2 regions of the Sphingobium sp. KKT206 genome follow, and region 1 is predicted to be linked to the other one. Evidence: predicted binding sites of a transcription regulator. Region 1 holds the regulator's gene; the other holds the start of a gene.

Region 1 (15,476 bases):
TCGGCGTCGCGGGTCGTGGTCGTGCTGTCGATACGCAGGCAGCTGTTGGTCGGCGCAACGATGATGCCGTTGGCCAGCGTCAGGTCCGCACCGCCGCGCAGCAGCATGGCCGAACCGTTGCTGCCCGTGGTCGAACGGTGGATGTAGGTGAAGTTCGCCATCTTCAGATACTGACGCGGCAGCGCATCTTCGCCATTGTTGGCGGCCGAACCACCGTTGGAGTCGGTTTCGAGGAAGCCGTCGCCAATGTCGTTGCCAGCGCGCTGGGCGCTGATGACATATTGCACGGTGCCGCGATAGCCGACGTCGGAGTCGAAGTTATCGTCTTCGTTGCCGGTCAACACCAGATGCTTGAAGTGGACGTTGCCGCCAAAGGCTTCGATGCCATCGTCCGAGCTGTTGTGAACCTGGATGTGGTCAAGCTGCGTGCCGCTGCCGACGCCCGAAGGGGTCAGACCCTGCAATTCGCTGCCACCGGCGAGCGCGAAGCCCGAATAGCGGATCTGCACATAGGACATGCGACCCGAATTGTCGGCATCGTTGGCGCCGCCATACAGAGCGCCGCTGCTGCCTTCCGTGTCACGTTCGCACGCGACCGTGCCGGCCGCTGCTGCAGGCGCGATGCAATCGGTGATCCGCGCACGGCCAAGCAGCACGACGCCGCCCCACTGCTGCGACGTCTGATCGTCGGCGTTGCCCAGGACGTTCGATTCGCTGGTGAAGATGATCGGCTGCGATGGCGTGCCAACAGCATTGATCTTGTTGCCGCGGTTGACGGCCAGATAGGCCGCACCCGTGGTCGCAAACACGACAACGCCGGGCTCGATGTTCAGCGTGACTTCGGTGTTGGTGCTGGCGGCACCCTGGTCGGTGCCGACGTCGACACGGCCGGGGAGCGAGTAAAGAACACCGGCAACCTTCGGCAAAGTGGTGCTTTCGGTGAAGCGGGTCGGGAAACCACAGTTCAGCCAGGTGTTGCCATTCTTGTCCGAAATGGTGCCGCGCGCGGTCAGGTCAGCCGAACCGGAGATGTTGGGGCATTCCGCCGCCGGGGTCACGCCGGTCGGCGTGGGGGTCGGCGTTGGCGTGGGGGTCGGCGTCGGCGTTGGCGTCGGCGCGGGAATGACGATGGTGCCTTCGCCGGGCGAGGAGATGTCGTCTGCGCCGCAAGCGCTCAGACCGACGCAAGCGCAGCTCGCCATCAGGATCGTTTGGATACGGTTAATCTTGGCCATGTCGTCTCCGCTCCGGCTGCTGCCGGGATATGTTCAGGATGCGGAGCGCAGGGGAAAATCGAATCGGATAACGCCCCCTGTCACCCTCAAGGAGGGCAATTAGGCGCGGGACGTGACAGGCTTGTTGGTATTTCATGACACTGGAGCGTCATTTATATGACGATTATATGACTCACATGTCACTATGATGACAATTGCCATAAGGACAAGGGTAAGGGTGCCGCCCTCATGAGCGACACCCTTACCCTATAATACGAACTTGCATGCAAAGGTTGAATAATCAGCGCATGGCGTAGCTGGTCTGGATGCGGCTAATCGCGCGGCGCGCAATGTCGCGCGAAGACGCTTCTTCGCCATTGGCCAGAACCAGCACGGATTCGGGCGCAAAGCGGGCGCTCTTATAGGCATCATGCGCGTCGGCGACGCGACCCATGCCGAGATAAGCGTGACCAAGGTTGATCAGTCGAGCCGGATCGCTCGCCGCATCGGGGCGAACCGCGTTCAGCCGGCGCGCAGCCTTATCGAAATCGCCGCGCATCAGCGATCCTGCGGCCAGGCGGCCATCGGGCACGCCCACGACGACGACCTCGTCCGGTGCGGCCTGAGCCATGCCCGGCGCGACACAAGCCAGCGCAAAACCCATCATTACCGCTACCGTCTTCATCCCAATTCTCCTGAAAAAAACTTCTTACTATAGCCAGGAGTATTTCATTTAGATGACATGGACGCAAGAGTGCGCATTTTCGATGAAACAAATTTGTTTCACGTAAAAACAGCAGCTTATGAATATTTCATCCCACTGTCATAAAATCGTAATCGAAAGGACAGGTTCATGTCCATCGATTCGCGACGTGAGTCGCGGGTAAGGCTCCGGCGAAGATCGCACGCGAGGCCAAGAACAACGATGTCAGGGAATAAGGTCCGGGAGGTTCTGTTGCCCGGCCCTCCCGGAGGCCGCTGAATTCCCTTCTGTTGCCCGGTGGGTTCAACCGCGCTATTTTAGGGTAACGTCAGGCCGTGAGGCCCTCAGTTACGCTGCAATGGCGAGTGCTTCGTTATCGTTGGCACTTGTGAGTTTTGCACAGTTTAACGGCTTACACGGGCCGGGTAAAAACATCGCCTTTGAACACACGTCGATCCTAGTTCGGCCCCGTCAGACATCCCGCCGGGCATGACGCCCATCGGGATATGTGGTGGAACCGCCGGGTACTGCCCCCGGGTCCGCTGCGTCTATTATACGACACAATTTATCACCATAGCCGGGCGAACCCGGCACGCTCTATATGCGCGCGCCCGCACGGCTTTTCAAGATGTTCCGTCAGCGTTGCACGCCGACAGACTCTATCAACCCGCCGACCGTGGCTGCCGCGCCAGGAACAGGGACGACCGCACCACAGGCGTATCGATCAGCTTGCCCTTCATCAGCGTCCGTAAGCGCTCGGCCCCGTCAGGGTTCAGCATCACGACCCGCGTGCCCCCGGCCGGCAGCGCCTCGATGGTCGAAATCGCGAGAGTGTGGCGTTCGCACATGGCTTTGACGTCGGCCAGTTCCGCCTTGATATTGATCGCGCGGCTCATATGCCCTGGTCCTTCGAACCAGTGCGACAGCCTATATAATGGTTGAGATCGCCCAAGAGGGTCGCTCCTTGCTGGCAAGCGGGAGCGCGATCGTCTCTCGGTCACGCGAATGCTTGCAGGCAGGGTTCGCGTCGATGGCTGCCCATAGCAGGCGCAACGCCCTTTTGTCCCGATGTTTCGGCTGCGATATTTCTTCACACGCGCCCGCTTCCCCTCGCCCGCCGACCGCCCTATAGCCTTGTCCCCATGATCCTCGTCATCGACAATTATGACAGCTTCACCTGGAACCTGGTCCATTATCTGATGGAACTGGGCGCGCGGGTCGAAGTCGTCCGCAACGACGCCATTTCGGCGGGCCAGGCCCTCTCCAGCGGCGCCAAGGCCTTCCTGCTCTCGCCCGGCCCCTGTACGCCGAACGAAGCGGGCGTCAGCCTCGACCTCGTCGCCGCCTGCGCCGACGCGGGCGCCCCCCTGCTCGGCGTATGCCTTGGCCATCAGGCGATCGGCCAGCATTTCGGCGGCAAGGTCGTGCGCGGCGGCCTCATGCACGGCAAGACCTCACCCGTCACCCATGACGGCACCGGCTTGTTCGCGGGCATCCCCTCGCCCTTCACCGCCACCCGCTACCACTCGTTGATCGTCGAGAATATTCCCGCCGAACTGGTGGTCAACGCGACCAGCGAGGATGGCTCGGTCATGGGCTTCCGCCACGCGACCCTGCCGATCCACTCGGTCCAATTCCACCCCGAAAGCATCGCGACCGAACATGGCCACGACATGCTGGCCAATTTCATGCGGATCGCCGGCATGAAGGTGAAGACGCGCGAAGCCGCCTGACGCCTGTCCTATCGGGATGGGCTTTGCTATGCTGCGCCGGTCACTTTCCAAATCTGTCGGCAATAGGAAATCATATTTCAAATTGTGCGGGAAAAGTGCGAAGTTAAGCCCAAACGGCCTCTCGACTTACCGGCCCTGTCCCGACTAAGGCGAAGCGTCATGACCCGCCTGCCCGACCCCTCCTCGCCGCTCGACGCGCAGGCTGCCGCCATCGCCTTCGACCTGCTGTTCGATGCGGACCTGCCGGAAGCGGAGATCGCGACCTTCCTCGTCACCATGGCCCGACGCGGCGAAAGCGCGATCGAGATCGCCGCCGCCGCCCGCGCCATGCGCGCCCGCATGATCCCGGTCACTGCCCCCGCCGGAGCCATCGACGTCTGCGGCACCGGCGGCGATGGCCATCACACGCTCAACGTCTCGACCGCCGTCTCGCTGGTGGTCGCCGCCGCTGGCGTACCGGTCGCCAAACATGGCAATCGCGCGGCGTCCTCCAAGGCCGGAGCGGCCGACACGCTCGAAGCGCTGGGCCTGAATCTCGACCATGCCGCCACCACCGCCGAAGCGACGCTCGCGGATCTGGGCATCGGCTTCCTCTTCGCCCAAAACTACCACCCAGCGCTCAAGCGCCTCGGCCCCATCCGCAAGGCGATCGGTGAGCGTACCATCTTCAACCTGATGGGACCGCTGGCCAATCCGGCCGGCGTCCGCCGCCAGTTGGTCGGCATCGCCCGCCCGGCCTATGTCCCCATCTATGCGGAGGCGCTGGCCGAACTGGGCGTCGACCGGGCCATGATCGTATCGGGCGACGAAGGGCTGGACGAACTCTCGCTGGCGGGCGGCAATGACATGGCCGAAGTTACTGGCCACCGCCTGATCGCGATGCACCGCATCACTGCCGCGGAACTCGGCCTGTCCACCCATCCGGTCGAAGCCATCAGAGGCGGTGACGCGGCGCATAATGCCGCCGCCCTGCGCGCGCTGCTCCAGGGCGAGACTGGCCCCTATCGCGACGCCGTGCTGCTCAACGCCGCCGCCGCCTTTGTCGTCGCGGATGCCGTTGCCGACCTGCGCGAAGGCGTCGAGGAAGCCGCCGAGACGATCGACCGCGGCCTTGCCAACGCCCTGCTCAATTGCTGGATTGCCTATACATGACCAACAAGCTGATCGAGATTTGCGATTTCAAGCGCGAAGATGTCGCCCGGCGCAAAGCCGCAACCAGCATAGCCGCGCTCCACGCCCGCGCCAGCGAACAGACGCCCCCACGCGGCTTCCGCAAGGCGCTGGACGATGCCGCCCGCTCCGGCTTCGGCCTGATCGCCGAGGTCAAGAAGGCCAGCCCCTCCAAGGGGCTAATCCGCGCAGATTTCGATCCCCCCGCCCATGCCCAGGCCTATGCCGCGGGCGGCGCGGCCTGCCTTTCGGTCCTGACCGACGAACCCTATTTTCAGGGTCATGACGATTATCTGATGGCCGCCCGGTCTGCCTGCGCGCTGCCGGTGCTGCGCAAGGATTTCATCGTCGATCCCTGGCAGATCCTCGAAAGCCGCGCGCTCGGTGCCGACGCCATCCTCATCATCGTCGCTGCCCTGGACGATGCGCAAATGAAGGATATCGAGGATACCGCGCTTGGCCTCGGCATGGACGCGCTCATAGAGGTGCATGACGAAGCCGAACTCGACCGCGCGCTGAAACTTCGCTCACGCCTGATCGGCGTCAATAATCGCGACCTGCGCGACTTCACCGTCGACTTCGCCCGCACCTACGAACTGGTGGGCAAAGCTCCCGAAGGCTGCACCTTCGTCGCCGAAAGCGGCCTGACCGGCCATGCCGACCTCACCGCCATGGCCGACCATGGCGTCCGCTGCTTCCTCGTCGGGGAAACATTGATGCGACAGGCCGATGTCGAAGCCGCCACTCGCCACCTGCTGACCGGCGCATGAGCGACCTCACCCATCTCGACCCAGACGGCGCAGCCCGCATGGTCGACGTGTCGGCGAAAGCCGTGACCGCGCGCGAAGCCGTGGCGGACGGACGGATCGAGATGAGCGAGGAGGCCGCCGCCGCCATCCTCGCGGGCCTGGTCAAGAAGGGCGACGTCCTCGCCGTCGCGCGGGTCGCGGGCATCATGGCGGCCAAGCGCACCGCCGATCTCATCCCGCTCTGCCACCCGATCGCGCTCAGCGCCGTGACGATCGATTTCGACCTGGACGATACTGGCGTCCGCGTCACCGCCACCGCCCGCACCGCAGGCCAGACCGGCGTCGAGATGGAAGCGCTGACCGCCGCCTCCGTCGCTCTGCTCACCATCTACGACATGGCCAAGGCGATCGACAAAGCAATGGTCATCGACGGCGTCCGCCTGCTCAGCAAGACCGGCGGCAAGTCGGGCGACTGGCACAGGCCATGAGCCTGCTGCCGGTTGCGGAGGCGCAAGCCCGCTTGTTCGCACTGGCCGAGCGGCTGCCCGCCGAAAACGTGTCAGTGACGGCCTGCGCCGGTCGCTGGCTCGCCCACGATATCCTCGCGCAGCGCGCCCAGCCTTGGGCCGACCTTAGCGCCATGGATGGCTATGCCGTGCGCGCCGCGGAGGCTCCCGGCCCCTGGCGCGTCACCATGATCAGCAGCGCAGGCGGCACACCGCCACCGCCCCTTGCTCCGGGCGAAGCCTGCCGCATCTTCACCGGCGCGCCCTTGCCCGAAGGGGCCGACGCCATCCTGATCCAGGAAAATGCGACCCGCCACGGCGACAGCCTCACCGCCACCGCCGCCCCGCTTCCCCCCGGTCGCCATGTCCGCCCCGCCGCGTCGGACTTCGCAAAAGGCACCCCCCTGCTCAAAGCAGGCTCACGGCTCGGCCCGACCCAGATCGCGCTGGCCGTACTGGGCGGCCACGGTCACTTGCCCGTCAGACAGCGGCCCAAGATCGCGCTGCTTTCGACCGGCGACGAACTGGTGCCGCCCGGCGCACCAACCCCGCCGGGCGCTCTCCCCTCTTCCAACGCCCCCATGCTCGTCGCAATGCTGGCCGCCTTGCCCTGCGAGGTCATCGACCTCGGCATCGTAGCCGACGATCTCAACGCCATGGTGAACGCGCTCGATCGCGCCCGCCAGGCCGACATCATCGTCTCGACCGGCGGCGCATCGGTCGGCGATCATGACATGGTCCGCCCCGCCCTCGCACAAGCCGGCGGCACGCTCGATTTCTGGAAGATCGCAATGCGCCCCGGCAAGCCGCTGATGGCCGGACGGATCGGCGATGCGCTGTTCCTGGGCCTGCCCGGCAATCCCGTCTCCGCCTTCGTCACCGGCACGCTGTTCCTGCTCCCGCTGGTTCGCCATATGGCAGGCGCAAGCGCTCCGCTCCCCCCCCTTCACGAAGCCCGCCTCGCATCCCCCCTCCCCGCCACCGGCGACCGCGACGATTATCTGCGCGCCTTCCGCAGCGACGGCGGCATCGTCTCGGTCACATCGCAAGACAGCGCCGCCACCGCCGCCATGGCCCTGGCCGACTGCCTGATCCGCCGCCCCGCCGCTTCCCCCCCCGCCGCCACCGGCGACACGGTGCAAATTCTGCCCCTGCCCTGATCCACCCGACGCTTGACTAACCTTCATCTGTTTCCTATGCGTTCCTTATACGTTCCACGGAGGACCGCAGCCATGTTGACGCCCAAACAGCAGGAATTGCTGAGCTTCATTCAAACCCGGTTGGAAGAAGGCGGCGTGTCGCCCTCTTTCGAGGAGATGAAGGATGCGCTGGATCTGCGCTCCAAGTCGGGCATTCACCGCCTGATCAATGCGCTCGAAGAACGCGGCTTCATCCGCCGCCTGCCCAATCGCGCGCGCGCGCTCGAAGTCTTGAAGCTGCCCGATGCCATGCACCGCATCCCGGCCCCGGTCATCGCGCCCAAACCGCAGGTGTCGGCACCACAACTCATTGCCGCCAACGACGTGATCGAAATCCCGATGCACGGCCGGATCGCGGCAGGCGTCCCGATCGAAGCGATGGAAGGGCAAACGATGTTGTCCGTTCCTGCCGCGCTCCTTGGCGCAGGCGACCATTATGCGCTGGAAGTATCCGGCGATTCGATGATGGAGGCTGGCATTCTCGACGGTGACTTCGCGCTGATCCAACGGACCGAAGTCGCGCGCGAAGGTCAGATCGTCGTTGCCCTGATCGACGAGAATGAAGCCACGCTCAAATATTTCCGCCGCGAAGGGCAAAGGGTCCGTCTCGACCCGGCCAACAGCGCCTATGAACCGCAAATCTACGACCCGCGCCAAGTCCAGATTCAGGGCAAGCTCGCCGGGCTGCTGCGCCGCTATAATTGAGATCGGGGCCGCGCATACAACGGGCGCGGTTTCGACGGATAATAGCGGCGCGATCGCTTAGGGGGCGGCACCATCCAGGGGTGGGCGTCCCCAGCCTGACGCACCGTGCGAATGGTGGCATGGTCCAGATCGATGGCCATGCCGCCGGTTCGCGCCAACAGGCGGCGGTCGATCTTGAGCCAGCGCGGGCGGCACCAGCGCGGCAGGCCACGATCGGCAATCACGATGTCCGCCGCCGCGCAATCGCGGGCGAAGGTCACGCGGTCCACCAGCATAAAGCTGCGGGTTATGAGTAACTGCCAACGCCGCCCGGCCGCCATCAAACCGACCGCGCATAGATCATCCGAACAGCGCGCCTGCGGCAGTCGCGCAATCGGTTCCAACGTCCCGTCATAGCCCGCGCTCTCCGACAACACATCGCGCACATAGTCGCCCGCCCCCGCGCGCAATATCGCCATGCGCCCATCGGGCGTGCGCACCGCGACATGACGGCCATCGCCGGTCACTAAAATGTCGGGCGGCGACAGCAGCAATATGGCTATGACGCCCGCCGCCACTGGCCCCAATCCCAGCCAACGCCACCGGCTGCGCCACAGCAAACACCAGAGCAGCCCCGCCATCATCCCTGCAAAAACGAACGGCGGCACCGACGGCGTCAACATCGTCGCCCAAGGACTGGCCGACACCCCATGGGCGATCATCAACAGCACCGTCAGCGCCTTCTGCGTCAACCACCAGAAAGGCGCGCCGAGGCCGACCAGATCGAACAGCAAGGCCAGCGCCTCCAGCGGCATCACGACAAAGGTGGTCAGCGGAATCGCGACGATATTGGCAAAAGCCCCCAACATGCCCGCCTTGTGAAAATGGAACAGCGCGATCGGCATCAGCACCAGTTCGATGACGAAGCCCGTGGCCAATGTCACCAACAGCATCCGGCCGATCTTGCGCCAACGCGCCTCGTCCCGCGCGGCGGCAAAGGCTCGGAATCGCTTATGTTCGGCCAAGGCCACCAGCGCCGTGACGGCGGCAAAACTCATCTGAAAGCTCGGCCCGACCAGCGCTTCGGGCCAGATGATAAGCACGATCAGCGCACCCGTCGCCACCAGCCGCAGCGTGATCGCATCCCGCCCCATCGCTAGACCGCCCAGCACCAGCAGCGCCGCGATGCAGGACCGCACAGTCGGCACCTCCGCCCCCGTCAGCAACGTATAGCCGACCCCCGCCAGCGCGCCCCCCGTGGCCGCGATCAGCATCAAAGGCCAGTTGAGCGCCGCCCGGCGGCTGAGCGCCATCACCCGCATCAACAGAAAGATGACAGCCCCGATCAGCGCCGTCACATGCAACCCACTGATCGACAACAAATGCGCCAACCCGCTATTGCGCATCGCTTCGGCATCCACCTCGGCAATGGCCCCCTGATCGCCGGTCGCCAGTGCGATTGCGATGCCCTTCGCCGGATCGTCTACTTGTCCGGCAATATGCGTAAACAACCGCGCCCGCAGCCGCGGCGCACCTGTGGCAGGCCGCACCATCTCGATCGGCTTCAGCGCCTTGCCGGTCGCGCCTATGCCCTGGAAATAGGCCCGTGCGGCAAAATCACAGCCCCCCGGCACGCTGGGCGGCGCTGGCGGCATCAACCGCACCCGAAAGCGAATCCGCGCACCCTCGCCCAACCCATCGGGCACGTCGCTCTCCGCGATATTGACCCGGATGACTTGCGGCAGGGTCGGCGCGCCGACCGGCCGCAGCATCGCCCGCACCATCTGCTGCGCCGGAACCGCACGCACCGACAGGACATCGCCCGTGACCTGCACGAACGTCGCCCGCGCCAGCGGCGGCTCCCCCAGCATCAGTGCCTTCCCCCAGATGAGAACACACCCCATGCAGGCCAGCACCCCGCCCGCCACCATCATCCGCCGCAACCGCGCGCCTTCGGGCAGCAAAACCCCCACACAGCCCAGCGCTAACGCACCGCAGCAAAAGGCCAGCCACGCCATCCGGTGCGGCAACGCGAACCAGGTCGCGATGCCCACTCCCAAGGCGATCGGCGCCCAAAGCGGCACCTGCTCCCGCTCTTTCTCCAGCCAGCGCTCCACCCCTGTAAACCCGGCGCGCAGGCGTGTGGCGACCTCGACCATAAGGGAGGTTTGTCGTGGCTCGAAAGCCATGCTAGGGGGCATCGCATCCATGGATCAGAAGGGCGAATGTCAGGCAATATGGCGGTGAACGCAACGGGAATGAACAAGCCGGTGGTGACCCGTTTCGCCCCCTCGCCAACAGGCTTCCTCCATATCGGCGGTGCCCGCACCGCCTTGTTCAACTGGCTGTTCGCCCGTCATCATGGCGGCAAGTTCCTGCTGCGGATCGAGGATACCGACCGCGCCCGTTCGACCGAGGAAGCGGTCGCCGCGATCTTCGACGGGCTGGACTGGCTTGGCCTTGGCGGCGATGAACCGCCCGTGTTCCAGTTCGAGCGGACACCGCGCCATGCCGAAGTCGCCAACGCCATGCTGGCGGGCGGCCATGCCTATAAATGCTATGCCACGCCGGAAGAACTGGCCGCGCTCCGTGAAGAACAGCGCGCCGCCAAGAAGCCGATGCGCTATGATGGCCGCTGGCGCGATCGCGCACCCGAAGAGGCGCCCGAAGGTGCCCCCTTCGTCATCCGCCTCAAGGCACCACGCGAAGGCGAGACAGTGATCGAGGATGCGGTCCAGGGGCGCGTCGTTGTGCAGAATGCCGAGCTGGACGACATGATCCTGCTGCGGTCGGACGGCACGCCCACTTACATGCTGGCCGTGGTTGTGGACGATCATGACATGGGCGTCACCCATGTCATTCGCGGCGACGATCATCTCAACAACGCCTTCCGCCAACTGTGCATCCTCCGCGCGATGGAATGGGAAGAGCCGATCTACGCGCATATCCCGCTGATCCACGGATCGGACGGAGCGAAATTGTCGAAGCGCCATGGCGCGCTCGGCGTCGACGCCTATCGCGACGAGATGGGGATGCTGCCCGAAGCGGTGCTGAACTATCTGCTGCGCCTGGGCTGGGGCCATGGCGACGAGGAATTCATCCCCACCGCCCGCGCCATCGAACTGTTCGATATTGCGGGCGTCGGCCGCTCGCCGTCGCGCTTCGACATCAAGAAGCTGGAGAATCTTAACGGCCATTATCTGCGCGAAGCCGATGATGCCCGCCTGGCTGCACTAGTGGCGCCCCGCGTAGAAGCCCGGCTGGGCAAGCCATTGCCGGACACTGGTCTAGCACTTTTGGGCGAGGCGATGGCTTCGCTCAAACCCCGCGCCAAAACGCTTAACGAAATTGCGGAGGGCGCTGAATTTCTGTTCAAAAATTGCCCGCTCGATTTTGACGAAAAGGCGTCGGCTCTGCTAGACGAATCGGCACGCGCGCTGCTGGCAAAGACCGCCGACGCTCTCTCGACCACGCCTGTCTGGACGGTCGAAGCGATCGAAGACGCGATACGCCGCGTGGCAGAGGATGCCGGTCTGGCACTGGGCAAGGTTGCGCAGCCTTTGCGGGCCGCGCTCACCGGGCGCACCGTCTCGCCGGGGATTTTCGATGTCCTCTTCCTGTTGGGGAAAGAGGAAAGCTTGGAACGGCTGACCGCTGTGGGCACGCACGGTTAAGTTGATGGCACTCAAGGAGAACAATATGTTGGATAATAATGCCACTTTGACCGTCGGAGGAGCGACGAAAGACTATGCCGTCATGGACGGTTCGGTCGGTCCCCAGGTCATCGACGTTCGCAAGCTGTACGCCAACACCGGCATGTTCACCTATGATCCGGGCTTCACCTCGACGGCGAGCTGCGAATCCGGCCTGACCTATATCGATGGCGACGAAGGCGTTTTGCTGCATCGCGGCTATCCGATCGGCCAGCTGGCCGAAGAATCCAGCTTCATGGAAGTCTGTTACCTGCTGCTGAACGGCGAATTGCCGTCCAAGACCGAGCTGGACGACTTCATCACCACCATCACGCGCCATACCATGGTGCATGAACAGCTCACCACCTTCTATCGCGGCTTCCGTCGCGACGCGCATCCCATGGCGATCATGTGCGGCGTGGTCGGTGCCCTGTCGGCCTTCTATCATGACTCGACCGACATCAACGATCCGCTGCAGCGCAAGATCGCCAGCCACCGTCTGATCGCCAAGATGCCGACGATCGCGGCGATGGCGTATAAATATTCGGTGGGCCAGCCCTTCGTCTATCCGCGCAACGACCTGTCCTACACCGCCAATTTCCTGCGCATGACCTTCTCGGTCCCGGCGGAAGAATATATCCCCGATCCGGTGATCGTGGACGCCATGGACAAGATTTTCATCCTCCATGCCGACCATGAACAGAACGCCTCGACCTCGACCGTGCGTCTGGCAGGGTCTTCGGGCGCCAACCCCTTCGCCTGCATCGCGGCGGGCATCGCCTGCCTGTGGGGTCCGGCGCATGGCGGCGCGAACGAAGCCGCGCTCAACATGCTCCGCGAAATCGGCACCGTCGACAAGATCCCGGAATATATCGCCCGCGCCAAGAACAAGGACGATCCGTTCCGCCTGATGGGCTTTGGCCATCGCGTCTACAAGAATTACGATCCGCGCGCGACGGTCATGCAGAAGACCGCCAAGGACGTGCTGGAGAAGCTGGGCGTCAACGATCCCGTCTTCGACGTCGCCAAGGAACTGGAGCAGATCGCGCTCAACGATCCCTATTTCATCGAAAAGAAGCTTTACCCCAATGTGGACTTCTATTCGGGCGTGATTTTGTCGGCGATCGGCTTCCCGACCGAGATGTTCACCGTCCTCTTCGCCCTCGCCCGCACCGTCGGCTGGGTGGCGCAGTGGAACGAAATGATCTCCGACCCAGCGCAGAAGATCGGCCGTCCGCGCCAACTCTACACCGGCCCGACGCAGCGCGACTATGTGCCCGTCGACAAGCGCTGATCCGGGCTGAGGCTGAAACACGAAACGGCGCTCCGAAAGGGGCGCCGTTTTTCGTCGTGCGGGCAATATAGGGTATGATGACTTTAAGTCACATCACTCCGTTCGCCCTGAGTAGGGGCTGAGCTTGTCGAAGACCCGTATCGAAGGGTCGGCTGCGCTTATATCCTTCGATACGCCATTTCGACTTCGCTCAATGGCTACTCAGGACGAACGGTTCTGAGTAAAGTCATCTCGCTCTAGAAAGCGTGCGCGCAGCATGAGCAAGATGCAGCTATGCTGCACCCGCCAGAACATCATCAATGTCGAAAAATGGTGGAGCCTAGCGGGATCGAACCGCTGACCTCCTGCATGCCATGCAGGCGCTCTCCCAGCTGAGCTAAGGCCCCATTTGGGCGTGGCACTAATGGCCCGCCGCATGGATCGAACCCTGTCCGACTGGCTCCATGAAGAACCAGGCCGCCGGTCGAATATAAGGATGGTGGAGCCTAGCGGGATCGAACCGCTGACCTCCTGCATGCCATGCAGGCGCTCTCCCAGCTGAGCTAAGGCCCCGTCACCATCATCAAACGCCCTTGGGTTGGCGCTTGCGAGGTCGCTGCCATTAAGTCGCAGCAACCTCGTTGGCAAGAACAAAAATCAGTTAATTGTCATCGCTATCGTCGTCGCCCGCGGCTTCGACACCCAGGTCGTCGTCACCGCCCAGATCGACGTCATTATCCGGCGAATCGCCGTCATCATCGACGTCCATATCCAGATCCAGATCATCGTCGGCCGTTTCCAGCTTGCCGTCGGCGGTCTCGATGACCTTCTTGGGCGCTTCTTCATAAGGAAGCGGCTGCTTGGACTTGAGAACCGGCTCCGGTTCCCAGGCCGCGTTGCAGTTGATGCAGACGACCGGATCGTCCTTGCCCAGATCATAGAAGCGGGTTGCGCATTTCGGGCAGGTCCGTTTCGTGCCCCATTCAGCCTTCACCATGTCCGGCCTGTTCCTTTTTAGATGCTCAAATAGACTTTACGCGGCGCAACGGCTGTTGCCCACGAAACGTCGCGCGCCTTGCCATAGCCCAAGCGCGCTGTCAAAAGCCGGGCGCATTTTTTCCCGCCAGACCAGACTGGACGAACCGTGACCGCTGCCGCCGAACCGCCCCGCCCGATGACATTCACCGCCGCACCCGCCCTGTCGGACAGCGTGACCGTGCCGGGAGACAAAAGCATTTCGCACCGATCGCTCATGCTGTCGGCGCTGGCCGTGGGCGAAAGCCGGGTCGAAGGTCTGCTGGAGGGCGAGGATGTGCTGGCGACCGCCGCCGCCATGCGGGCGATGGGCGCGGACATTCAGCGCGACGCCGATGGCATATGGCATATTCATGGCGTCGGCGTTGGCGGACTGCTCCAGCCAGAGGGCGCGCTCGACATGGGCAATAGCGGCACGTCCACGCGCCTGCTGATGGGCCTGCTCGCCAGCCATGATCTGACCGCGACCTTCATCGGCGATGCCTCGCTCAGCAAACGCCCCATGGCGCGGGTCACCGACCCACTGGCGCAGATGGGTGCCAGCTTCACCACTAGCCCCGGCGGCCGGCTGCCGCTTACCATGCGCGGCGCCTGCCCCGCCGTGCCGCTCGACTATCGCCTGCCCGTCGCTTCGGCGCAGGTGAAATCGGCGATACTCCTCGCTGGCCTCAACACGCCGGGCATCACCCGTGTCGTCGAGCCGATCCCGACCCGCGACCATAGCGAACGGATGCTGCGCGGCTTCGGCGCGGACCTCAATGTAGAAGTGGAAGCCGACGGCACTCGCATCATCACGCTGGTCGGCGAAGCGGAATTGCAACCGCAGCAGATTATCGTGCCTGGCGATCCCTCTTCCGCCGCCTTCCCGATGGTCGCCGCGCTACTGGTGCCGGGGTCGAAGGTGACGATCGCCAATGTCGGCCTCAACGCCACGCGCGCTGGCCTCATCGACCTGCTCCGCGAAATGGGCGGCTCCATCGAGGTCATCAACGCCCGCGAAGTCGGCGGCGAACCCGTGGGCGATTTGATCGTCACGGCTTCCACCCTCCAGGGTGTCGAGCCAGACCCGGCCCGCGCGCCGAGCATGATTGACGAATATCCCGTCGCCTTCGTCGCCGCTGCGCTCGCGCAGGGCCGCAGCGTTTTTCGCGGGCTGGACGAACTCCGCGTCAAGGAATCCGACCGCATCGCCACCATGGCAGCCGGCCTCCGCGCGATCGGCGTGACGGTCGAGGAATTGGAAGACGGCCTCATCATTGAGGGCAGCGGCGGCGCGCCGCTCCAAGGCGGCGGTCCGATCGCCACCAAGCTCGACCACCGTATCGCCATGAGTTTCGCCGTCGCGGGCCTCGTATCGCGCGATGGCGTGACGATTGACGACATGCGCCCGGTCGCGACCAGCTTCCCAACCTTCACGGCTTTGCTCCAAGCGCTGGGTGCCATGGCATGACGTTCGACTGGGCCAACATCATCGGTCTGGCGGGCAGCGCCATGATGGTCGTCGCTTATGCCTACAGC
Region 2 (15,476 bases), 650 kb from region 1:
GGAAGCGGCACCGGCGCTAGCGAACAGGATGGCGGAAGCGGCGGCGGCAAACAGGGTCGAACGGAACATCATCTATCTCCTTAAAAATCTGGTTTGGCCGGTCCGCCGCCAAATGGGGGGCTGCGCGGCGGGCCGGGGTGCGAACGGGGGGAGCCGGGGTCTTGGGGTCGGCGTCCTGCCCCGTTCGCCCATTCTGTTTAGCCCCGCGCCCCGCCCGATGCCCGCCCGCTTCGACCGGCAGCCCGCGTCATCGGCGAACGACGCCTGCACCGACGAAGCGCAAAATCGCGCCGACCAACCGCAGGACGAACGACATCTCGCGCCGCCACGAACGACATGTGCCGTAAGGGAAAGCTCGAATCGTAACGATGGGAGGGACAATAGAAAACGCCCCCGGCGCAAGGGATGGCCGGGGGCGTATCCAGGTTGCTGTCGGGCACACCGGGATCAGGATAAACTGTCAGGCCGGAGACGACACCATCAGGGCTGAACCGTCTCTGAACTTACCGCCATTATAGGGCAGCGCACGCCCGATGCGCCGTCCGTTCGATAATCGGCCCTCCGCTCCCGCTGGGCGGCATGTGCGGGGGATCAACCGTCAATCAGGCCCGACCAACGACATGGGCGCCGCGTCCCGCTCCAGCGGCGGCAGCCCCGCCACCTCCAACGCCTCCACCAGATAGGCCTCGAACGCCGCTTCGCGCGACGGCGCCCGCTGCCGCATCCACGCCAGCGCCACCAGCGCCCGCCACGCCGCCAGCGCTTCGGGGTCCAGCCCGGTCAGCGCCCGGTGCCGCCGCACATAATAAGCGCTCGCCGCATCGCGCATCTTCGCCGCCGCCCAACCCAGTACCGCCGCGCCGCCCTCGCCGCCGACATCGCCGCCCGGCCCGAAGCGCATCACCATCTCCGTCCGCACCACATCGGTCGCCGCCATGCCTCGCGCCGCGCGCGACCAGTCGATCACCGCCAGCCCCTCCTCGGTCACGATCAGATTGGCGGGGTGCAGGTCGCCATGCGACAACGCATCGCCCTCGTTCAGCTGGTCCAGCCGATCGACCGCCGCCGCGCGCAGCCGCTCGCCCACCGGTGCCGCCTCTATGTCCACGCGCAATATCGCCTTGCGACTGCGCAGCGTCGGCACATGGCATTCCGAAATCCGCTGCTGCAACCGCGCCATCTCGCCCAGTGCCCAGCGCCCGCGATGCGGGTTGCGCGCCATATAGGCGAGCAGGTCCGGCCCCGCCATGTCGGCATAGACGATCCCCTGCCGCCCGCCCGCTTCCTGCACGCCATAAGTGCGCGGCACCGGCAGCCCGCTCGCCTGCACCGCCCGCGCGATCGCATATTCGCGCGCGACGATGCTGGAGTCGATCCCGTCGTGAAACAGCTTCAACACCCGCCCCTCGCCCAGCCGGAACACCTCGGCACTGGCCCCGGCGGCGATGAAGGTGGAAGGATCAGGCAGGCGCATAATGGCGCGCGCTGTGCCGCAGCCAAGCGCGCTTGGCCAGCCCTTTTGCGGCGGGCGCGGCTCAGCCCGCCATGAACATATCCGCGCCAGGAGCCACCACACGATGCTCAAAATAGCCCGTGTCGATATAATGTTCGGTCAGCGCATCGACGTCGCTGCCGAAAGCTGCCGCCAGATCAGGATTGGCCGCCGCATAGGCCAGCGCATCAAACCCGTCGACATCCCGGCCTTCTTGCTGCCCTGCCAGGATATAATGGCGCGCAGCCGCGTCATCATCATCGCCCAGGGCGACGATCAGGTCCGGGTTCGACGCAATGTAACGCAAGCCGTCAAAATCGTCGGCCATTCGGCCTTCGCCATAGCCGTTTTTGATGAAATGCTCAGCCGCGGCCTCCACATCCGTACCAATCGCGCCGATCAGATCGCCATGGGACGCGACATATTGCAGCCCGTCAAACAGATCGTCGCTCCGTCCCTCGTCACGACCGCCCTGGATGAAATGGCGCGCCCCGGCGTCCGCGTCCGCCCCGAATGTCTCGATCAGATCGCCATAGGAGGCGATATATTGGAGTCCATCGAACAAGGCGTCGCTGCGGCCCTCGACAAAGCCGCCATCGATATAATGGCGTGTTGCCGCCTGCGTATCGGTGCCAAAAGCTGCGATCAGATCGTCATAGCCTGCGATATAATCGAGCACATCGAACTCTTTGGCATCGCGCCCTTCGGCAAAGCCGCTCGCCACATAATGCGCGGTCGCGCTATCTGCATCGGGTCCGAAGGCAGCGATCAAGTCCCCATAGCCAGCGATATAGCGCAACCCATCGAACGCCGACAAGCTGCCCGCCAGATCGGCACTTCCCAGCGCCTCGTTGGCAAAGGCGACATGTTCTACATTCACGATCCGCGAAGCGCCCTCTTCGCCTATGACGAAAGTCGAAGCGCCCGACACGAGATAGTTGTAACTTGCAACGCCACCCGTAAGAACCAGCGTATCGAACCCATCCCCGCCGTCGACGATATTGTGGCCCGTCCCCGGCAGCAGGCGATCATCGCCAGCGCCGCCGTGAATTGTATCGTTACCTGCACCGCCCTCCAGCATATTGGCAAGCTCGTTGCCCTGAATGTCGTCACTGAACGCAGAGCCGACCACATTCTCCACGCTAATGAGACTATCGCCGCCGCCGCCGATCCCGATTGCACCAGAAAGGCCAAGAGTTACGGTTACGCCATTTGTGTACAAGGAATAGTCTATCGTATCGGTACCAAAACCACCGACGAACATGTCGGCCGCTTCGCCGCTGATCAGCCGGTCGTCCCCTTCCTCGCCCCGAAATGTGATAGAACTGCCACTTGATGTCACAACGTCATTGCCTGCACCGCCATAAATTGACAGCCTGACATCTTGTGTTGTGGCCACGATCCTGTCGTCGAAACTGCTCGCTCGTAATTCGGCTAGGCTCTCGATACTGATGATCGTTCCACCACCGATCACCCGCGCTGTTGCGCCGAGGAACTGGTGTGTAGAAATGTCTACGCCCGTCGTCGCGCCGCCGAACGAATAGTAGAGTGTGTCAGCGCCATCTCCTCCATCAACGTCGTCGCCTACACCTGCCCATATGGTGTCTGCACCCGCGCCTGCTGAAACGAAGTCTTTTTCTACGCCGACATCGGCTAGGGCCGATCCATCCTCATTCCTGCCGCCTGTATAGATCAAGTCGGCACCCGCGCCGCCAAACAGCTCGTCGGCACCTTCTCCACCGACCAACACGCTACCATAGTCCGTGCCTCGTATCAGGTCGTCGCCCCGACCGCCGGTCGCGACCCCGTTGCCATAATAACTGAAGTTCAGGGTAATGATGTCGTTACCGTCGCCGCCATCGCCACTCATCACATCGATCAGCCTGTCGTTGCCCGCACCGCCAAAGGCCGAACCGCCATAAATGATGTCGTCACCATCACCGCCATCAGCAGTACCGTAGTTCATCCGGATAATGTCGTTGCCGGCCTCCCCATATACCCTGGCGCCATATTGCGCTCCAGTCGCATCGACGGTGTCTTCTCCATCACCACCCCAGATCGCACCACCCCAACCAGAATAATAGTCTGCGATGATGGTATCATTACCACCGCGGCCGAATATGTCAGCACCGCTGGGATAATAAGTGTCGATAGAAGCGATGAAATCATCATATTCGCTTCCCTCCAAAAAGCCGATATTCTGGATGTTGGAAATGATTCCGCCGCCGATCGTTATCGACTCGCCGTTTTGCAGCGGACGAAAATCCGCAACCACGCCGGACGTCGCGCCCTGAAAACTAATAAAAAGCCGATTGCCGAAGGAATCATAGCTGCCGCCATCAATATGGTCGCCATAGCCCGCGAAGAAAAAATCGTCCCCCGCACCACCGATCAGCGTGTCGACATCCGCGAAGATATCATCGGAAACAACGCCGGCCAACAAAGGGAAATAGGGTGCCATCATATTGGTGGTCCGACCGAAGGAGAACAGCACATCGCTGCCGTCCCCGCCATTGAGACGATCTGCCCCTGCGCCACCGGCAATATTGTCAGCGCCCTCTCCGCCGCTCAACCAGTCATTTCCCCCCAAACCGGAAATATATTCGTCACTATTGTCGCCCGTATAGATGTCGTCGCCCGCACCACCCGTGAAATCCATCTCACCCTCCTCAACTCATTAAACCCATAACGCAGCAGCGTCATCGGCTTGAACTATCACTACCGCTCAGCCCGCCATGAACATGTCCGCGCCAGGAGCCACCACACGATGCTCAAAATAGCCCGTGTCGATATAATGTTCGGTCAGCGCATCGACGTCGCTGCCGAAAGCGGCAGCCAGATCAGGATTAGCCGCCGCATAGGCCAGCGCATCAAACCCGTCGACATCCCGGCCTTCTTGCTGCCCTGCCAGGATATAATGGCGCGCAGCCGCGTCATCATCATCGCCCAGGGCGACGATCAGGTCCGCGTTCGACGCAATGTAACGCAAGCCGTCAAAATCGTCGGCCATTCGGCCTTCGCGATAGCCGTTTTTGATGAAATGCTCGGCCGCCGCCTCCACATCCGTACCAATCGCGCCGATCAGATCGCCATGGGACGCGACATATTGCAGCCCGTCGAACAGATCGTCGCTCCGTCCCTCGTCACGACCGCCCTGGATGAAATGGCGCGCCCCGGCGTCCGCGTCCGTCCCGAATGCCTCGATCAGATCGCCATAGGAGGCGATATATTGCAGCCCATCAAACAACGCGTCGCTGCGGCCCTCCACAAAGCCGCCATCGATATAATGGCGTGTTGCCGCCTGCGTATCGGTGCCAAAAGCTGCGATCAGATCGTCATAGCCTGCGATATAATCGAGCACATCGAACTCTTTGGCATCGCGCCCTTCGGCAAAGCCGCTCGCCACATAATGCGCGGTCGCGCTATCTGCATCGGGTCCGAAGGCAGCGATCAAGTCCCCATAGCCAGCGATATAGCGCAACCCATCGAACGCCGACAAGCTGCCCGCCAGATCGGCACTTCCCAGCGCCTCGTTGGCAAAAGCGACATGTTCTACATTCACGATCCGCGAAGCGCCCTCTTCGCCTATGACGAAAGTCGAAGCGCCCGACACGAGATAGCTGTAACTTGCAACGCCACCCGTAAGAACCACCGTATCGAACCCATCCCCGCCGTCGACGATATTGTGGCCCGTCCCCGGCAACAGGCGATCGTCGCCAGCGCCGCCGTCCAAAATGTCGTCCCCGGAGCCGCCCTGCAAGGAATCGACACCGTCCCCGCCGGCGAGAGCATCATTCCCGCCGCCGCCACTCAGAACGTCATCGCCATTGTCACCCTGTATCTCATCGTCGCCATCGCCGCCGATGATGCGGTCGTCACCCTCGCCGCCAAAGGCAAATGCGCCGTCGCGATCGATCAGGATAGTGTCGTTACCCGCTTCGCCGAACAAACGATCAAGACCTGGCGAAACCTCGCTGTTGCGCCCCAGCCCGCCGCGCAGGATGTCATCGCCATCGCCGCCATAGATCATATCGACGCCCAGGCTACCGGTCAGGTCATCATTTCCGCCCCAACCATCGATGCTGATCCCTTCGGCCGCGCTGCGTACCGCGCCCGCCACGACGACATCATCGAACTGGGTCAACGACAAACCGCTAACATATTCGAACCCAGACAGTGTCCCTCCACCGATGTTCAGGGATCCGCCATTGGTCAACAGCGTCAGGTCAGCGGACACACCACTCGTAGCGCCGGAATAAAAGTTGACGAAAAGGCTGTCGTCGCCGATCCCGCCATCGGCGCTGTCGCCATAGGATATGCTGATGCGGTCGTTGCCCGCACCGCCAAAAAGACTGTCGGGATGCTCGTCGAGGCCATAGCCATATTCGCCAAAACCATCGATCCAGTCGTCGCCGTCGCCGCCATAAATGACGTCGCTGCCACTACCCCCGGCAAGATCATCATTGCCCGAATCGCCATAAAGAGTGTCGTCACCGCCCCCGCCACGGATCAGGTCATTGCCATTTCCGCCTTCGATCAGATCGTCGCCATCGCCAGTGCTGCTGATGACGCCGTCGCCATAGAGCTTGTCATCGCCATCATTGCCGCGGACCACATCGTCACCGATGCCGCCGTAGATGGTGTCGTTGTCGCGCCCACCTTCCAACAGGTCATTGCCCTGGCCGCCGGACAGTTCGTCATCGCCGTCGCCACCGGACAACTGGTCGTTGCCGCTGCCGCCAACCAGATAATCATTGCCGGCTTCCCCCGACATGCGGTCGTCGCCTGCATCGCCGAACAGCGTGTCTCCACCGTCTCCGCCCATCATCTGGTCGTTACCGGCACCCCCGAACATCAGGTCATCGCCGCCCAGCCCGGACAGGCTGTCATCGCCGTCGCCACCTTCCAAATTATTGGCCTGGTCGTTGCCGGAGATCGTGTCGGCATGGGCCGATCCCACCACCTGCTCGACATCGACGAACTGATCGCCGTCCGGCCCCTCGCCCCAGTTTGACTGACCCAGGGTGACGGTCACGCCTTGGCCATAGCGGCTGTAATCGACCGTGTCGGTTCCTTCGCCGCCGCTGAAAAAGTCGGCCGCCGTCCCACTGAAAAACCGGTCATCGCCGGCACCACCATAGAGCGTCACGCTGCTGTCATGCGCCGTCACGCTATCAAAACCGTCTCCGGCAAAGATCGTGATCCGCTCGCTTTGAGTCGCCGCATCGATCACATCGCTGGCGCTACTGCCCTCCAGCTGCACCACGATCTCTATGTTGCGGATGGTGCCACCGGCGACGATGCGCGGTGCCTCGCCCAGAAACTGGGACGTCGATATGGTAACCCCGTCTGTCGCGCCATAGAAGGAATAATAAAGCCGGTCCGTTCCCGCTCCACCATCGACATCGTCGCCAGTGCCGACGCCGATGATGTCATCGCCGTCGCCCCCGAATATCTGGTCATGCTCCAGGCCGATATCGACGCCCGTCCAGTCTATCGTGGCACCCGCATAGGGGTCGACCGTGCCGGACCACAGCTTGTCGTTGCCGCCATTGCCGTAAATGATGTCGGCACCGGTCCAACCATAGATTTCGTCATCACCGTCCGTGCCGTTAAATACATCATCACCAGGCGAACCAAATGTAACGGCCACAGCATTTCTCCGACTTATTCGGCTATGGACTGGACAATAAATCCTGACAGGTCAACTGTTACGGCCTCTATGATGTCGAGGATCAGACAGGGTCATCGCCGTGTGCCGTTCCGTGGCCTTGCGTGCGCAGGCGCGCCCCCTCCGCCCGCAAAGCCCCCCTCCCCTAAACCGCCCGCGCCTCGACCAGCCTCGCCGCCAGATCCCGCGCCGTGCGCGCCGCGCCCATCAGCGTGGCCGATCCCGCCCCGCACCAGTCGCCATAGCCCGCCAGCCACAGCCGCGGCACCTTGATCGACCGCTGCTGCTCCACCAGAACGCGCCCATCCGCCTCCACCACGCCCAGCCCCGCCAGATGCGCCAGCGCCGGGCGAAACCCGGTGCACCAGATGATCGCATCGACCGCCGTCTCCGACCCGTCGGCCCACACCACGCCCGTCGCCGTCATCCGCGTGAACGGCCGCCGGGTGCTGAGGTCGCCGCGCGCCCGCGCCGCCTTGACCGGCGGCACCATGACGATATCGCCAATGCCCCCCACCGGCACATCGCTTGGGGCCTCCTTCATGCGCGCCACCGCCCGTTCGAACAGCACCCGGCCATCGACATCATCGGGCAGGAACAACGGTTCCTGCGTCGTCACCCAGCTTGTGCGCGCCACCGGCGCCAGTTCCGCCACGATCTGCGCCCCGCTATTGCCGCCGCCGACCACCAGCACGCTCTGCTCCGCATAGGCATCCGGCCCGACATAATGCGCGGAATGGACCTGCACCCCCGCAAACAGCGCCCGCCCCGCCATGTCGGGCATATAGGGATGCGACCAGGTGCCCGTCGCGCTGACCACCATCCGCGCGGCAAAGCGCCCTTTGTCGGTCACGACCGCCAGAGCATCGCCCGCCCGCTCGACCGCCGCCACCCGCACGGGCCGCTCGATCGGCAGCGCATAGCGCGCCTCATAGTCCCGCAAATAGGCCAGTACGTCATCGCGCGTCGGATAGCCATCATGGGCCGGCGGCGGCATCAGCCAGCCGGGCAGCGAGCTATAGCCAGCGGGCGAAAACAGCCGCAACGACTCCCACCCATGCCGCCACGCTCCGCCCGGCCCGTCCTCCGCATCCAAAATCAGGAAATCCGCCCCCGCCCGGCGCAGATAATAGCCCAGCGCCACCCCCATCTGCCCGCCCCCGATGATGACGATATCGCGTGGAACAGGATCGGTCATGGCATCACATCCTCAATCGGCGCACCGCCAGCCACGCCCCAGCGGCGATGCAGATGGCAGGATCAGGCAGAGGCACGGTAACGCCGAACGTGCGCCAGCAAGACGCACTTGGCCAGACATTTCGCGGGATGATCCGCTTAGGCCGCCATGAACATATCCGCGCCCGGAGCCACCACACGATGCTCAAAATAGCCCGTGTCGATATAATGTTCGGTCAGCGCATCGACGTCGCTGCCGAAAGCTGCCGCCAGATCAGGATTGGCCGCCGCATAGGCCAGCGCATCGAACCCGTCGACATCCCGGCCTTCTTGCTGCCCTGCCAGAATATAATGGCGCGCAGCCGCGTCATCATCATCGCCCAGCGCGACGATCAGGTCCGCGTTCGACGCAATGTAACGCAAGCCGTCAAAATCGTCTGCCATTCGGCCTTCGCCATAGCCGTTTTTGATGAAATGCTCGGCCGCCGCCTCCACATCCGTACCAATCGCGCCGATCAGATCGCCATGGGACGCGACATATTGCAGCCCGTCAAACAGATCGTCGCTCCGTCCCTCGTCACGACCGTCCTGGATGAAATGGCGCGCCCCGGCGTCCGCGTCCGTTCCGAATGCCTCGATCAGATCGGCATAGGAGGCGATATATTGCAGCCCATCGAACAAGGCGTCGCTGCGGCCCTCCACAAAGCCGCCATCGATATAATGGCGTGTCGCCGCTTGCGTGTCGGTGCCAAAAGCTGCGATCAGATCGTCATAGCCTGCGATATAATCGAGCACATCGAACTCTTTGGCATCGCGCCCTTCGGCAAAGCCGCTCGCCACATAATGCGCGGTCGCGCTATCTGCATCGGATCCGAAGGCAGCGATCAGGTCCCCATAACCAGCGATATAGCGCAACCCGTCGAACGCCGACAAGCTACCCGCCAGATCGGCACTTCCCAGCGCCCCGTTGGCAAAGGCGACATGTTCTACATTTACAGTTCGCGAGGCGCCTTCTTCGCCCACCACAAAGGTCCAGCCGCCAGACAAAAGGTAGCTGTAGCTCGCCTTGACCCCGGCCAGCACCAGCATATCGCTCCCAGCGCCTCCATCGACGATGTTGTTCCCCGCGCCAGGGTCCAGACGGTCATTGCCAAAGCCACCATTCAGCCGGTCATGGCCTAAACCACCTTGCAACCAGTCATCGCCCCCAAACCCGTTCAGCACATCGTTACCCGCAAGACCAACGAACAGATTATGCCCCTCATCTCCATTCATTACGTCATTGCCGACCGTACCGACGCGATCGTTATCAGCAATGGTGACCTTCACGATGATATTGTCACTGCCCGACGAAAATATCTGCCCACTGGCTGCCACCTTGAATGCCAATATTTCATCACCTTCGATGAGAAGGTCGTCGATGACGCCGATCGCCGGCAGATCGATCACATAATCGCGAGCGGGCGATTGCGAAATACTGTAGAGGCCGTTGAAGTTCGGAACATTGACCTCACTGGCCGTCATGGTCGACTGCTCGGCGTCGAAGGCGAGCGTTACAGTCCCTGTGTAAGCTCCGATATTTTTCAGCGTCAGCAATGGTATTAGCGTTGCGCCTGTGCCTTCGGCGACAACACCGGATGCTGCAACTGTGGCCGTAACACCAGCATTGAAGTCCAGAATTTCAAAACTGGTCGCTATGCCCATAGCTGACAGCTCAGAGGCTTCATAATATCTATAATTGCCAGCCTTGTCATACACAGTTACATTGCCGATACTGTATGTTCCTGCTCCGGATGTCGCGTCGATATAATATTCGCGAGAAGAAGCGCCATCGGCATAGCTATCAGTGCTATCGTAAGCAACGAAGGCTGATGTCCTGCTCGAACTAGACTGCCAACTTTTGGTAAAGCCTACATAGACATAATCCACGCCCAACCCAACATCGCTGGCACTTGCTGTAAACGTCAGGTATTTACCACCGTCAGTTACATCCACGCTACTTGGAAAACTCAGAGACGTCAAAACTGGCTTTGTCGAGTCAGACGGCTGGTTGCTCTCAATCTCAAAACTGGTCGCTATGCCCATGGCTGACAGCTCAGAGGCTTCATAATATCTATAATTTCCAGCCTTGTCATACACAGTTACATTGCTAATACTGTATGTTCCCGCTCCGGATGTCGCTTCGATATAATATTCGCGAGAAGAAGCGCCATCGGCGTAGCTATCAGTGCTATCGTAAGCAACGAAGGCTGACGTCCTGCTCGAACTAGACTGCCAACTTTTGTTAAAGCCTACATAAACATAATCTACGCCCAACCCAACATCGCTGGCACTTGCTGTAAACGTCAGGTATTTCCCACCGTCGGTTACATCCACGCTACTTGGAAAACTTAGAGACGTCAAAACTGGCTTTGTCGAATCAGATAGCTGATTGCTCTCGACCTCAAAACTGGTCGCTATGCCCATGGCTGCCAGCTCAGAGGCTTCATAATATCTATAATTTCCAGCCTTGTCATACACAGTTACATTGCTAATACTGTATGTTCCCGCTCCGGATGTCGCGTCGATATAATATTCGCGAGAAGACACGCCATCGGCGTAGCTGTCAGTGCTATCGTAAGCAACGAAGGCTGATGTCCTGCTCGAACTAGACTGCCAACTTTTGGTAAAGCCTACATAGACATAATCCACGCCCAGCCCAACATCACTGGCACCTGCTGTAAACGTCAGATATTTGCCACCATTCTTCACGTCCACAGTTTTCGGGAAACTCAGCGAAGTCAAAGTTGGTTTCGTCGTATCAGCAGTAGCCATAAAAATCCCTTTGCGGCTCAACAGGCCTGAACACATATTTTTTTTGTGCTACTTTATGAAATAATTATAATAAATCAACATCTTTTGATCCGGATTCGTCAATGATTATTACTAAATTCACCTGGACTATGCATCGTGCATTTTTATGAATGATCGCCCAGTCGGCCCTTTGGACGCCTTGCCGAACATGCTCAGCGTTGCCATTTCAGTGGGCGATTTCGATATTGCCCAATTAGAACAAATCTGGAACAACGCCCCACATGAGCCTTACCCACATATCCGTCCGCGGCGCGCGTGAACATAATCTCAAGGGCGTCGATGTCGATCTGCCCCGCGACAGCCTGATCGTCATCACCGGGCTTTCGGGGTCGGGCAAATCCTCGCTCGCCTTCGACACCATCTATGCCGAGGGACAGCGCCGCTATGTGGAATCGCTCTCCGCCTATGCGCGCCAGTTCCTTGAGATGATGCAGAAGCCCGATGTCGAACATATCGAAGGCCTCAGCCCCGCGATCAGCATCGAGCAGAAGACGACCAGCCGCAATCCCCGCTCCACCGTCGCGACCGTCACCGAAATCTACGATTATATGCGCTTGCTCTGGGCGCGCGTCGGCATTCCCTACAGCCCCGCGACCGGCCTGCCGATCAGCGCGCAGACCGTCAGCCAGATGGTCGACCGCGTGATGCTCCTGCCCGAAGGCACGCGCTTCTACCTGCTCGCCCCGGTCGTGCGCGGCCGCAAGGGCGAATATCGCAAGGAACTCGCTGAATGGCAGAAGGCGGGCTACACCCGCGTCCGCATCGACGGCGAAATGATGCTGATCGAAGACGCCCCCGCGCTCGACAAGAAGTACAAGCATGACATCGAAGTCGTCGTAGACCGCCTCGCCGTCGCCCCCGACATGGGCACGCGGCTTGCGGACAGTTTCGAACAGGCGCTGAAACTGGCGGACGGGCTGGCGTTCGTGGACCTGGCGGATGGCACGGTAGCTGAGGTGGCCCAACAAAGTCCGTTCGTTTCGAGCGAAGTCGAGAAACCGATCCCAGACGCCGCGCAAGGTGTCTCGACTGCGCTCGACACGAACGGCGGTGGGGGCAAATCCGCCAAAGGCATGAAAAACACCGGCATCCCCGCCAACCGCATCGTCTTTTCCGAAAAATTCGCCTGCCCCGTCAGCGGCTTCACCATTGCCGAGATCGAGCCCCGCCTCTTCTCCTTCAACGCCCCCATGGGCGCCTGCCCCGCCTGCGATGGCTTGGGCGAGCGGCAGGAGTTCGACCCCGAACTCGTCGTCCCCAACGAAGCCCTCTCGCTCAAAAAGGGCGCGGTCGTCCCCTGGGCCAAGTCCAACCCGCCCAGCCCCTATTATATGCAAGTCCTCGGCTCCCTCGCCAAGGAATTCGGCTTCTCGCTCGACACCCCCTGGGCCGACCTGCCGGGCGAAGTGAAGCTCATCATCCTCCACGGCACCGGCGGCAAGCCGGTCACGCTCAAATTCATGGACGGCCGCAAAAGCTACGAGGTCAAAAAGGCGTTCGAAGGCGTCATCGGCAACCTCAACCGCCGCCTCCTGCAAACTGAGTCCGCCTGGATGCGCGAGGAACTGAGCAAATACCAGCGCGCCCAGCCCTGCGAAACCTGCCACGGCGCCCGCCTCAAGCCCGAAGCGCTCGCCGTCAAGATCGCGGGCGAGGACATTTCCCTCTCCACCCGCCGCTCGGTGGTGGACGCGCTCGCCTTCTTCACCGCGATGCCCGACAAGCTCAACGACCAGCAGAACCAGATCGCCCGCGCCATCCTCAAGGAAATCGTTGAGCGCCTCGGCTTCCTCAACAATGTCGGCCTCGATTACCTGAACCTCGACCGCACCAGCGGCACGCTGTCCGGCGGCGAATCCCAACGTATCCGCCTCGCCTCCCAGATCGGCTCCGGCCTCTCCGGCGTCCTCTACGTCCTCGACGAACCGTCGATCGGCCTGCATCAGCGCGACAATGACCGCCTGCTCGTCACCCTCAAACGCCTGCGCGACCTCGGCAACAGCGTCATCGTCGTGGAACATGACGAAGACGCCATCCGCCACGCCGACTATATCGTCGACATGGGGCCAGGCGCCGGCATTCGCGGCGGCGAGATCGTAGCCCAGGGCACGCTCAAGCAGATCCTCAAAGCCAAAAACTCCCTCACCGCCGATTATCTCAACGGCACCCGCCGCATCGAAGTGCCCAAGAAACGCCGCAAGGGCACCGGCAAGAAGCTGACCGTCCACAACGCCCGCGCCAATAATCTGCGCGGCGTCACCGCGTCGATCCCGCTCGGCACCTTCACCTGCATCACCGGCGTCTCCGGCTCCGGCAAGTCCAGCTTCACCATCGACACGCTCTACGCCGCCTCCGCCCGCGCCCTCAACGGCGCGCGCATCCTGGCCGGCGCGCATGACAAGGTGACGGGCCTCGAACATTGCGACAAGGTGATCGACATCGACCAGTCGCCCATCGGCCGCACCCCCCGCTCCAACCCGGCCACCTATACCGGCGCCTTCACCAACATCCGCGACTGGTTCGCGGGGCTGCCCGAATCCCAGGCGCGCGGCTACAAACCCGGCCGCTTCAGCTTCAACGTCAAGGGCGGCCGCTGCGAAGCCTGCACCGGCGATGGCCTGATCAAGATCGAGATGCACTTCCTCCCCGACGTCTATGTGACGTGCGACGTATGCCACGGCGCGCGCTACAATCGCGAAACGCTGGAGGTGAAGTTCAAGGGCCACTCGATCGCCGACGTGCTGGACATGACGGTCGAGGACGCCGTCGAATTCTTCAAGGCCGTCCCCCCCATCCGCGACAAGATGGCCATGCTCGCCGAAGTGGGCCTGGGCTATGTCAAGGTCGGCCAGCAGGCCACGACCCTCTCAGGCGGCGAAGCCCAGCGCGTCAAACTCGCCAAGGAACTCGCGCGCAGAGCCACCGGCCAGACGCTCTACATATTGGACGAACCCACCACCGGCCTGCATTTCGAAGACGTCCGCAAACTGCTCGAAGTCCTCCACGCGCTGGTCGACCAGGGCAACAGCGTCGTGGTCATCGAACATAATTTAGATGTCATCAAGACCGCCGACTGGATCATCGACATGGGTCCAGAGGGCGGCGTCAAAGGCGGCGAAGTCGTGGCCGAGGGCACGCCGGAAAAGGTCGCGAAGGAGCCACGGTCATTTACCGGGCACTATCTCGCGCCGTTGTTGGGGCTGGAGAGTGTGGCAGCGGAGTGAGTTTATGATTGAAATTCCCCCTGAAGCCTTGAAATTTACCGGCTTGCTCATGCCGCATATGGTTCAGCGGCAATCATCCATGCGTCGACGAAATGCACGTTTTGTACACTACACAACCGCTGAAGTGGCAGCGAGCATATTACGCAATAACAACGTATGGATGCGAAATCTCGTGACGATGAACGACTTCGCTGAAGTGGAACATGGAAAATCTTGCTTATTCCCCGCTTACAAGAGCAATGCAGGTATTAAACTAAGAAATTTTTTGAATGAGATCGAAGAAAATCTTGACAAAAGACTAGAGGATTTATTTAATGGATGGCTCAATAATCTGGAATACAAGACTTTTATAACATGTTTTTCAGAACATCGGGATAGCGAAGATTTTTTAGGCCGCCTTTCAATGTGGCGAGCATATGGTGGTTCAAACGGGGTTGCATTAGTATTCAAAAATGGGCCTTTTTTGAGTCCAACCGACGCTTTGAAAGCTTATTCTTCTCCTGTAGCCTATTTAGATCAAGGTCGATTTGAAGAGATTTTTTCTGACACAGTAGACGCACTACTATATGAAGCCGAATTCATCAAATCATTGGGATCACAAGCTTTACTGGATGGACTATTTTACGCATTTAAGTTCGCAGTATTATGCACAAAGCATCCAGGCTTTCGCGAGGAACGTGAGTGGCGTATAATTTACTCACCAGACTTTGAATTATCCTCGCATATTAAAATGGATATAGAAATAGTGCGGGGTGTGCCTCAACAGGTTTGCAAAATTCCATTGAGCAATATCCCGGACGAGGGATTAGAAGGCGTCGACATTCCATCATTGCTGGATAGGGTGATAATCGGCCCGACAGATAATCAATTGCCTATGCTACATGCCTTCAGAACTATCTTAGCAGATTGCGGAATCGAAGACCCCGATTCAAAAATCTTTGTATCTTCTATTCCATTGCGACATAGATAAGACAGCACTTTCAACTTTGGCCAACTACGGGAGCGGTTCAACAAGTCCGAAAACCTCACTCCGTCCGTTTCGTCACCCTCACCCGCCCAG

The links. Region 1 encodes LexA, which represses DNA repair genes until DNA is damaged. Its sites were predicted from a motif close to GTTCCNCNCTTGTTCT; they were not measured.
Region 2: the regulator LexA is predicted to act here: its motif matches at 11,388-11,403, upstream of uvrA (excinuclease ABC subunit UvrA).

The regions. Positions count from the first base shown of each region.
Region 1 is NZ_CM145764.1:988,615-1,004,090, reverse strand. Features, by position in the region: gene ACZ2HM_RS04740 (hypothetical protein) at 1-1,235, opposite strand, end outside; gene ACZ2HM_RS04735 (tetratricopeptide repeat protein) at 1,516-1,899, opposite strand; RNA gene ssrA (transfer-messenger RNA) at 2,194-2,548, opposite strand; gene ACZ2HM_RS04725 (hypothetical protein) at 2,580-2,813, opposite strand; gene ACZ2HM_RS04720 (anthranilate synthase component II) at 3,060-3,650, shown strand; gene trpD (anthranilate phosphoribosyltransferase) at 3,810-4,802, shown strand; gene trpC (indole-3-glycerol phosphate synthase TrpC) at 4,799-5,590, shown strand; gene moaC (cyclic pyranopterin monophosphate synthase MoaC) at 5,587-6,057, shown strand; gene ACZ2HM_RS04700 (molybdopterin molybdotransferase MoeA) at 6,054-7,235, shown strand; gene lexA (transcriptional repressor LexA) at 7,308-7,979, shown strand; gene ACZ2HM_RS04690 (ComEC/Rec2 family competence protein) at 7,970-10,117, opposite strand; gene gltX (glutamate--tRNA ligase) at 10,184-11,632, shown strand; gene gltA (citrate synthase) at 11,658-12,944, shown strand; tRNA gene ACZ2HM_RS04675 (tRNA-Ala) at 13,255-13,330, opposite strand; tRNA gene ACZ2HM_RS04670 (tRNA-Ala) at 13,421-13,496, opposite strand; gene ACZ2HM_RS04665 (TIGR02300 family protein) at 13,585-13,920, opposite strand; gene aroA (3-phosphoshikimate 1-carboxyvinyltransferase) at 14,098-15,408, shown strand; gene ACZ2HM_RS04655 (CBU_0592 family membrane protein) at 15,405-15,476, shown strand, end outside.
Region 2 is NZ_CM145764.1:340,948-356,423, reverse strand. Features, by position in the region: gene ACZ2HM_RS01710 (UrcA family protein) at 1-69, opposite strand, end outside; gene ACZ2HM_RS01705 (phosphotransferase family protein) at 599-1,474, opposite strand; gene ACZ2HM_RS01700 (calcium-binding protein) at 1,536-4,151, opposite strand; gene ACZ2HM_RS01695 (calcium-binding protein) at 4,218-7,145, opposite strand; gene ACZ2HM_RS01690 (ArsO family NAD(P)H-dependent flavin-containing monooxygenase) at 7,309-8,361, opposite strand; gene ACZ2HM_RS01685 (calcium-binding protein) at 8,499-11,153, opposite strand; gene uvrA (excinuclease ABC subunit UvrA) at 11,414-14,416, shown strand; gene ACZ2HM_RS01675 (DUF2971 domain-containing protein) at 14,421-15,386, shown strand; gene ACZ2HM_RS01670 (hypothetical protein) at 15,442-15,476, opposite strand, start outside.